Regions from separate parts of the Yersinia alsatica genome, predicted to be linked through region 1. Evidence: predicted binding sites of a transcription regulator. Region 1 holds the regulator's gene; the other holds the start of a gene.

Region 1 (4,528 bases):
GTGTGGTCTGAGTTACACGAAACCATCAATATTATGCCGCGCGGCGCATTTCGTGCTGGAGCAGAAGAGTCCCAATAGCCCTTGCCTTGTCACGCGAGCCTTTAAGTAAAATCAGAGTGACAAGCCGGAGACTTTGCCCTAAAAATAACCATTAACCATAAAAAAACAGGCAATTTCAGCCCGTCCACTGAGTTAACTAACCCCATGGAGTTACAGCTAATATGTCAACTAAACATCCGGTTATAGCCGTTACCGGCTCAAGTGGCGCAGGGACGACAACCACCAGCCTGGCGTTTCGCAAGATTTTTCAGCAATTGAATATCCGCGCGGCGCAAATTGAAGGTGACAGCTTCCATCGCTACACCCGCCCCGAAATGGATGCCGCTATCCGTAAGGCCCGGGATCAAGGTCGGCATATTAGCTATTTTGGCCCAGAGGCCAATGATTTTGGTCAGTTAGAAGAGAGTGTTTCGCAATATGGCGCGTTGGGTACCGGACGCTCACGTAAGTATTTGCACACCTATGATGAAGCGGTGCCCTATAACCAGATTCCCGGCACTTTCACCCCGTGGGAGGCCCTGCCAGAACCCACCGACGTGCTGTTTTATGAAGGTCTGCACGGCGGTGTCGTGACCGAGCATCATGATGTGGCGAAACATGTGGATTTACTGGTCGGCGTGGTGCCAATAGTCAATCTGGAGTGGATTCAAAAACTGGTGCGGGATACTGGCGAACGTGGTCATTCTCGTGAGGCGGTGATGGATTCGGTGGTGCGCTCCATGGACGACTATATCAATTACATTACGCCCCAATTCTCGCGTACCCATATTAACTTCCAGCGCGTGCCCACTGTCGACACTTCCAACCCTTTTGCCGCCAAAGCAATCCCATCGCTGGATGAAAGCTTCGTTGTTATTCATTTTAGAGGCTTGGATCAAATCGATTTCCCTTACTTGCTGGCAATGCTGCAAGGGTCGTTTATATCAAATATCAATACGTTGGTGGTGCCCGGCGGCAAGATGGGGCTGGCAATGGAGCTGATCATGGCTCCGCTGGTTCAGCAACTGTTGGAAGGTAAGAAAATTATTTAATCTTCTACGTACTTGAAGTGGCAACCAATATCTCCGCAGCTTCAAGTACGTAGAGTTTGCTTACGCGATTTCGCGGATTTCAAAACTGTGGGTAATCTTGGCCGCTTTCCCCAACATCAAAGAAACCGAGCAATATTTTTCAGCTGACAGCTCAACCGCCCGCTCAACAATTTTGTCGGTCAAACCTTTGCCACTGACAATAAAGTGCAGGTTGATTTGCGTAAACAAGCGCGGAGCCTCTTCCCGGCGCTGTGAAGTTAACGTCACTTCGCAATCGCGCACATCGTTACGCCCTTTTTGCAAAATAGACACGACATCAATGGCACTACAGCCGCCTGCTGACATTAATAGCATTTCCATTGGGCTTGGTGCTTTGTCTCCGGCATTACCATCCATCAAAACTTGATGACCTGATGCGGATTCACCCAAAAATGTCAGTCCTTCAACCCACTTTACACGTGCCTGCATAACTCTTGCTCCCGGTTAAATTTTCTGATTCAGACTACCCTTTCATTTACAAACTGGCAATGTAACCCGATGTTCATCATGCTGAAGCGATACAACACAAGACAGTAGCTTCATCCTGTGCTACAAACAGAACCGAAAGTGTTGTTTCTAGAATTAAATGGGGTAGTGATCAATACTCAGTGAAGGGTTTCTATCCGGTACGTATCTTGGCTATACCTTTCGGCAGTTGAGCAAATTAATATGCTAAGAGAAAGTGTATTTTATAAGCACGCCGTGCAGGGAACTCTGAGCCCTGTTAAGTTAGGCAGCGATAACAACAGAGGATAACAGCGAATGGTTCTCGGCAAGCCACAAACAGACCCGACTCTCGAATGGTTCCTGTCTCATTGCCATATCCACAAATATCCATCGAAGAGTACGCTAATTCACCAAGGTGAAAAGGCCGAAACGCTTTACTACATCGTGAAAGGCTCCGTTGCGGTGCTTATCAAAGATGAAGAAGGTAAAGAGATGATTCTCTCCTATCTAAACCAAGGGGATTTCATCGGCGAGCTTGGATTATTTGAAGAAGGCCAAGAACGTAGTGCCTGGGTCAGAGCAAAAACCGCCTGTGAAGTGGCTGAAATTTCTTACAAAAAATTCCGTCAGCTGATTCAGGTAAATCCAGATATCTTGATGCGCCTGTCTTCACAAATGGCGAGCCGCCTACAAATTACATCAGAGAAAGTGGGTAACCTCGCCTTCCTTGATGTAACTGGGCGCATTGCACAAACGCTGCTTAATCTGGCAAAACAACCTGATGCCATGACCCACCCAGATGGGATGCAGATTAAAATTACCCGCCAGGAAATTGGTCAAATAGTTGGCTGCTCCCGCGAAACTGTGGGGCGCATACTAAAAATGCTGGAAGATCAAAACCTGATCTCCGCACACGGTAAAACGATTGTCGTTTACGGCACCCGTTAATTCCCCATAAACCAGTGCCGATTACCCTCGGCACTGGTTTTCTTCGCTTGTGTGATTAATAAATTTCTGGGGCCTACATGAAGTGGCAACGGCTTATTTATCATCCTGAAGTTAACTATGCACTCCGCCAAACATTGGTTCTCTGCCTGCCCGCAGCATTGGGCTTTGCCATTGGCGATTTGCGGCTGGGATTAATGTTCTCCCTGATACCCGCATGCTGCAATATTGCCGCGCTAGATACTCCACACCAACATTTTTTCCGACGCCTGATTATTGGCGGCACCATTTTTACCCTGAGTAGCTTCCTAACCCAGCAGTTGCTGATGTGGGATATTCCGTTACCTTGGGTGATGTTGGGGTTGGCGCTCACTCTCGGAGTCTCTGGTGCTATTAGCCCGCTCAATGGCCGCATGTTACCTGCCGCACTGATCGCCGCCATATTCAGCCTCAGCATGGTAGGGCGCGCACCTATTTGGCAGGCACCATTGATGTGTGCGGTGGGGACCCTCTGGTACGGTGGTTTTACCTGGATCTGGTTCCGGCTCTGTAAAGACCAACCCATCCGCGAGCCTCTGAGCCAGCTTTATCGTTTACTGGCTGATTATTGCGATGCTAAATACAGTTTGTTTGACCAGCATCTTGAGCCAGAAAAAGCCATGCCGCCATTGCTCGACAGGCAACAAGCTATAATGGATAAAATTAATCAGCTTTATCAACAATTTAACTTGTTATCGAATGCCACTAAAACTGAGCAAAAGCGGCTAGTGGGCTTGTTCCAGATGGCACTCGATTTGCAGGAGCACATTACTGCGGCACTCAATCAGCCAGAAAAAGTGCAAGAGCTGATTGACCAGAGCCCGATAATTACGGTGCTTCACCGCAATATGGATAATATCTCGGCCCAGATGCGCACCATTGCCGACGATATTCTCTACCACCACCGCGCGAAAGAACATTTCAGTGCTGGCGATGCACTCGTCGAACTCGAAGAAATTGCCCAACAGCATCCAGACAATTCGGTTGCGCAATTCTGCTATTACCACATCAGCCATGTTACCCAGATCCTGAGTGACCGCCGTCCGCAATATGACCGCGACTTGATGGCCAGTCAGTTATCCCAACCTCTCTGGCCAGCATTCGTCAGCTATTTATCGTTTAAATCCAGTCCATTGCGCGATGCCGCCCGCATGGGGGTGACGTTGGCCGCAGGGAGCTACATCGGTACTCTGATCCACTTACCTAAACCTTACTGGATCTTACTCACCGTGATGCTGGTCACGCAAAACGGGTATAACGCCACCAAGATACGTATTCATCACCGTGCCATGGGGACTTTAATTGGGCTGATATTGGCGGCGGGTTTATTGCACTTACAGATGCCGGAAGGGACGACATTGAGCATTATGTTGCTCATCACTTTGCTCGCCAGTCTGGTACAGCGCAAAAACTACGGTTTATCCGTAATCGGCAGAACGATTACTGCGGTGTATATCTTGCAGTTATTGACCGGCGAAGGGGCTGACTTCTTAGTTCCGCGTTTGCTCGACACCTTGATAGGCTGTGCTTTGGCCTTTGCCAGCGCCCTGTGGTTGTGGCCTCAGTGGCAAAGCGGCCTGCTGCGTAAAAATGCCCATCAGGCATTGGAGAAATACCAGAAAATCCTACAATTGTTGCTGACCCCTGACCCGAATATTGGGCAACTGGCCTATGAACGGCTTCAGGTCAATAAAGCCAGTAATGCGGTGCTAAGTTCACTGAACCAGGCCATGCAAGAACCGGGATTTAACTCCAAATACTTGGCTGATATGCGGCTTTGGGCCACTCATAGCGAACTTGTTGTCGGACATATCAATGAAATGACGATCCTGACGCGAGAACATCCGTTAACAGAAGCAACCACCACGGCTGAACATGGTCATAGCCAGATGAGCATTAAACAGGCGCAGGATTACTTGCAGTTATGTGAGATTGCCATTCAGCAATGTCAGCAGCGGCTGGAGTCG
Region 2 (4,528 bases), 420 kb from region 1:
GTTTTGTGCGTGGTGGTCACTTAATTGATCTGGACTGGCTGGTGGATATCACCTCCCAGCAGCTACCTTTGGCAATAGAAAGTGCCGAGCAGCATCTCCAAAATGGTCGTGAATTTCTCATGTGCGCTTGCCGCAGCGATGATTTCGAACCCACCTATATATCCCCAACCCGAGAAAGCTGGTTACCCGCTATCAAGGCATCCAGTGCCATTCCAGGACTGTATCGCCAAGGCGTTGATTTAGATGGCGTAAGTTATCAAGATGGCGGTATCAGTGACGCTATTCCCGTCGAAGAAGCTTATCGACGTGGAGCGGATACCATTGTGGTTATCCGCACTGTTCCTTCTCAGGCTTATTATACGCCGCAATGGATGAAGCGGATGGAACACTGGCTGAGTGAAAGTAGCTTGCAGCAACTGGTGCGCATTATGCAGCAACATGAGCAGAGCTATCATCGCATTCAGCAATTTATTGAGAAGCCACCGGGTGATCTACGTATTTTCGAAATTTTCCCTCCTAAGCCCCTCGCCAGTAATGCGTTGGGTAGCCGGGTTGCGGCACTAAATCGTGATTATCATCTAGGTCGCCGTTGTGGCCGCTATTTCCTGGCAACGGTCGGTCACTGGTTACTGCCAAAGGATTCGTTGGAACTCTCTGATATCAGAGGTGAGAAAAGCACAATTTCTCTCTCTCGCCGATTGATCCAACCACAAGATATTAATCAGCCAGACGATATGGCCGACTTAATTGATGCCGATGATTCTTCTTTTGATATCAATCAATCGCCAGATATCATCACACCGGTTGATGCAGTAAAGGCTGCGGAAAGTCACCTTCCCCCTCAGATGACTGTGGCAGACAGCGGGCTGATTATTCCGGCATCGACACGGGGCAAAAAGAAATCGCTGCCAGGAGAGATTATCTTGCCTGCGGGGGCGGAGAAAACTAAAGGCGATACGGCATAATGGTACAGACTTGTGGGCAGATGCCGTGTTTTTCCGACTCACTCTATTTTGTTGATACGCATTGTCATTTTGATTTCCCGCCATTCAGTGGCGCGGAAACTGCCAGTTTAGCGCGTGCGGCACAGGCGAATGTCCGGCAAATTATTGTGCCAGCGGTCAGTGCCGATTACTTTCCTCGCATTGTTGATTTGGCGGCAAATTATCCGCAGCTCTTTGCCGCACTTGGCCTGCATCCGCTCTATATTGCGCAACATCAAACCGCTGACTTAGCCATATTGGCCGCATCGTTGGCGGATAAAACTGACAAACTGATTGCTGTGGGGGAGATTGGTCTGGATCTCTATATGGATGAGCCGCAGCTATCACGCCAACTTGCTTTATTGCACGCCCAATTGAAGCTCGCTAGGCAACATGACCTGCCAGTTATATTGCATTCACGCCGCTCACACGATCAACTGGCCGCCGCATTGCGTAAAGCCGCGTTGCCACGCACCGGCGTGGTACATGGTTTTGCCGGGAGTTTAGCGCAAGCGCAGGCATTCATTCGCTTGGGTTATTACATCGGCGTGGGTGGAACCATCACTTATCAGCGGGCGCAGAAAACCCGAAATGTGATGGCGACATTGCCGTTATCAGCATTATTACTCGAAACAGATGCTCCAGATATGCCACTTGCCGGTTTTCAGGGCCAACCCAATCGGCCTGAGCGGGCGGCAAATGTGTTTGATGTACTCTGCGAATTACGTCCTGAAGCGCCACAGGAGATTGCGGCTCAGTTATTAGAAAATAGCCAGCGCTTATTCCGACTACCTCCGGTCAAGAAATTCACCTCGTAGATCCTAAGCCACAATATACAAAACAGGCTAATAGTTAGCTTGCTTCCACTTTGCCTCTCGCTTTAATGTGACTGCCATCACATTAACTGTCTTACAGTTGCTTCCAGTTGTGTTTATTTGTGACAGAGATTGTTTGATAGCGAGATCATGCCGGTATAATCCCCCCCACAAACATTATTTAAATATAAATCATTAACAGGATTATCGACATGCTCATGAGTTTAGTCGGGATGGCAGTACTGATATTAATAGCCGTACTTCTTTCCAGTAATTTTAGGGCGATCAATATCCGCACTGTGGCTGGGGCCTTTATTCTCCAGGTGGGGGTTGGCGCACTGGTATTATATGTGCCAATTGGCCGTCGTATTCTGGGTGGTATGTCTCAAGGGGTAGCGAACGTTATTGCTTATGGTAATGACGGTATTTCATTTATGTTTGGCGGTTTAGTTTCCGACAAAATGTTTGAAGTCTTTGGCGGCGGTGGTTTTGTATTTGCGCTGCGAGTCTTGCCCGTCATCGTATTTTTCTCTTCATTAATTGCCGTTTTATATTACCTCGGCGTGATGCAGCTGGTTATTCGGGTATTAGGCGGCGGGCTGCAAAAGCTGTTGGGGACATCGCGTACCGAATCCCTCTCTGCAACTGCCAATATCTTTGTTGGGCAAACAGAGGCTCCATTGGTGGTGCGTCCTTATATCGCTACCATGACCCAATCTGAATTGTTCGCTGTCATGTGTGGTGGTTTAGCCTCGGTTGCCGGTTCAGTATTGGCCGGTTATGCGCAGATGGGCGTACCGCTGGAGTACCTGATTGCGGCTTCCTTTATGGCGGCACCCGGTGGGTTACTGTTCGCTAAATTGATGGTGCCAGAGACTGAAAAAACCCATGATACCGTCGATGCTACCACTCTGATTGCTGAAGATGAGCGCCCGGCTAACGTTATTGATGCAGCGGCATCTGGCGCGGCGTCCGGTATGCAACTGGCGTTGAATGTCGGGGCGATGTTATTAGCCTTTATCGCATTGATTGCATTGCTCAATGGTATTCTGGGTGGTATTGGCGGCTGGTTCGATTACCCACAACTCTCGATGGAACTGATTCTGGGCTGGGTGTTCTCACCTATTGCTTATCTGATCGGCATTCCATGGAGTGAGGCGATGGTGGCAGGTTCCTTTATCGGCCAGAAAATCATCGTGAACGAATTTGTGGCATTTATGAACTTCGGTCAGTATCTCCAGTCCGAAGAGCTAGTTAGAGCGGCTGGTTTGCAGGTGCTATCTGAACATTCTAAAGCCATAATCTCCTTCGCATTGTGTGGCTTTGCCAACTTGTCGTCTGTTGCCATTTTGTTGGGTGGACTCGGCAGTATGGCGCCTGGTCGGCGCCATGACATCGCGCGCTTTGGTCTGAAAGCGGTGGCCGCAGGGACATTATCGAATTTGATGAGCGCCACTATTGCCGGCTTCTTCTTGGCTCTCTGATTAGACTAATTTACTGGATATTATTCATTAATAAGTAGGGACGTTGGGCAGTGCTCATCACCGTCACATACTGTGTGTATGCTGCGGTTCTGGTGCGCTGCCCGCCCCAAACTATCGGCGCGACTAACGCCTAATTGTCTTGTGGCTCATGCCAATAATCAGGTGGATTCCTGCCTATAAGCTATTCTTGATGCGAGTGGGCATTTATTGTCAGTAGGGCATAAATCAGGTTATTTTGTGACTTTAATCACATATAATTTAGTCTCGTTACAAGTTACTATTGATTAGTGTGAATCTGAACACATCTCATGGCTGTGTAACGTGTTCAAATAGAGTTATGAGTTAGTGCGGTGAGATGGATCTCAATTGCTACCCAGGGTGTTATCCGTGGGGCTATCTTCAAGGAACCAAGTCCGCTCGCCAACGTATTGAGCTTAATTACCAGAGAGACCAAGCCGGTCTCTTTGCCCGCTCATAAATAAATGCTCAGTTTTGGCAATGTGCCGAAGCTGAAAAGTGTTGGAGAGTTTTATGACCGATTTAACCGCCTGCGCGAATCTGAATGATTATGCCAAACGCGCGCTGAGTTTAATGGATTTAACTACCCTGAATGACGATGATACCGACGATAAAGTCATCGCTTTGTGTCATCAGGCTAAAAGTCCTGCTGGCAATACTGCGGCAGTCTGTATTTATCCTCGCTTTATTCCTATTGCTCGTAAGACATTACGTGAGCAGGGGACACCTGAGATCCGTATTGCAACGGTGACCAACTTCCCACATGGCAATGATGATATTGCTATTGCACTGGCTGAAACCCGTGCGGCGATTGCTTATGGTGCCGACGAAGTGGATGTGGTTTTCCCTTATCGCGCCTTAATGGCTGGTAACGATAAAGTGGGCTTCGAATTAGTGAAAGTGTGCAAAGAAGCCTGCGCTGCCGCGAATGTGTTATTGAAAGTGATTATTGAATCGGGTGAATTAAAACAAGAACATTTAATTCGTCAGGCTTCCGAGATTGCTATCAAAGCGGGGGCTGATTTCATTAAAACCTCTACCGGTAAAGTGCCGGTCAATGCCACGCTGGAAAGTGCCGACATCATGATGCGCACTATTCGTGACTTAGGTGTGGAGAAAACCGTCGGCTTCAAACCGGCGGGGGGCGTACGCACCGCTGAAGATGCCGCACAGTTCTTGCAACTGGCCGATAAACTGATGGGTGAAGGCTGGGCTGATGCTTGCCATT

The links. Region 1 encodes CRP, which controls carbon source genes, mostly activating them, when cyclic AMP is high. Its sites were predicted from a motif close to ATGTGANNNNNNTCACAT; they were not measured.
Positions count from the first base shown of each region.
Region 2: a site for CRP is predicted at 1,867-1,884, ahead of N0H69_RS03110 (NupC/NupG family nucleoside CNT transporter). Genes of this name have one in related genera too.

Region 1 is NZ_CP104006.1:273,763-278,290, reverse strand. It holds gene N0H69_RS01110 (YheU family protein) at 1-78, shown strand, start outside; gene N0H69_RS01105 (phosphoribulokinase) at 222-1,091, shown strand; gene N0H69_RS01100 (OsmC family protein) at 1,152-1,559, opposite strand; gene crp (cAMP-activated global transcriptional regulator CRP) at 1,893-2,525, shown strand; gene N0H69_RS01090 (YccS/YhfK family putative transporter) at 2,603-4,528, shown strand, end outside.
Region 2 is NZ_CP104006.1:695,745-700,272, forward strand. It holds gene N0H69_RS03100 (patatin-like phospholipase family protein) at 1-965, shown strand, start outside; gene N0H69_RS03105 (TatD family hydrolase) at 965-1,801, shown strand; gene N0H69_RS03110 (NupC/NupG family nucleoside CNT transporter) at 2,011-3,282, shown strand; gene deoC (deoxyribose-phosphate aldolase) at 3,814-4,528, shown strand, end outside.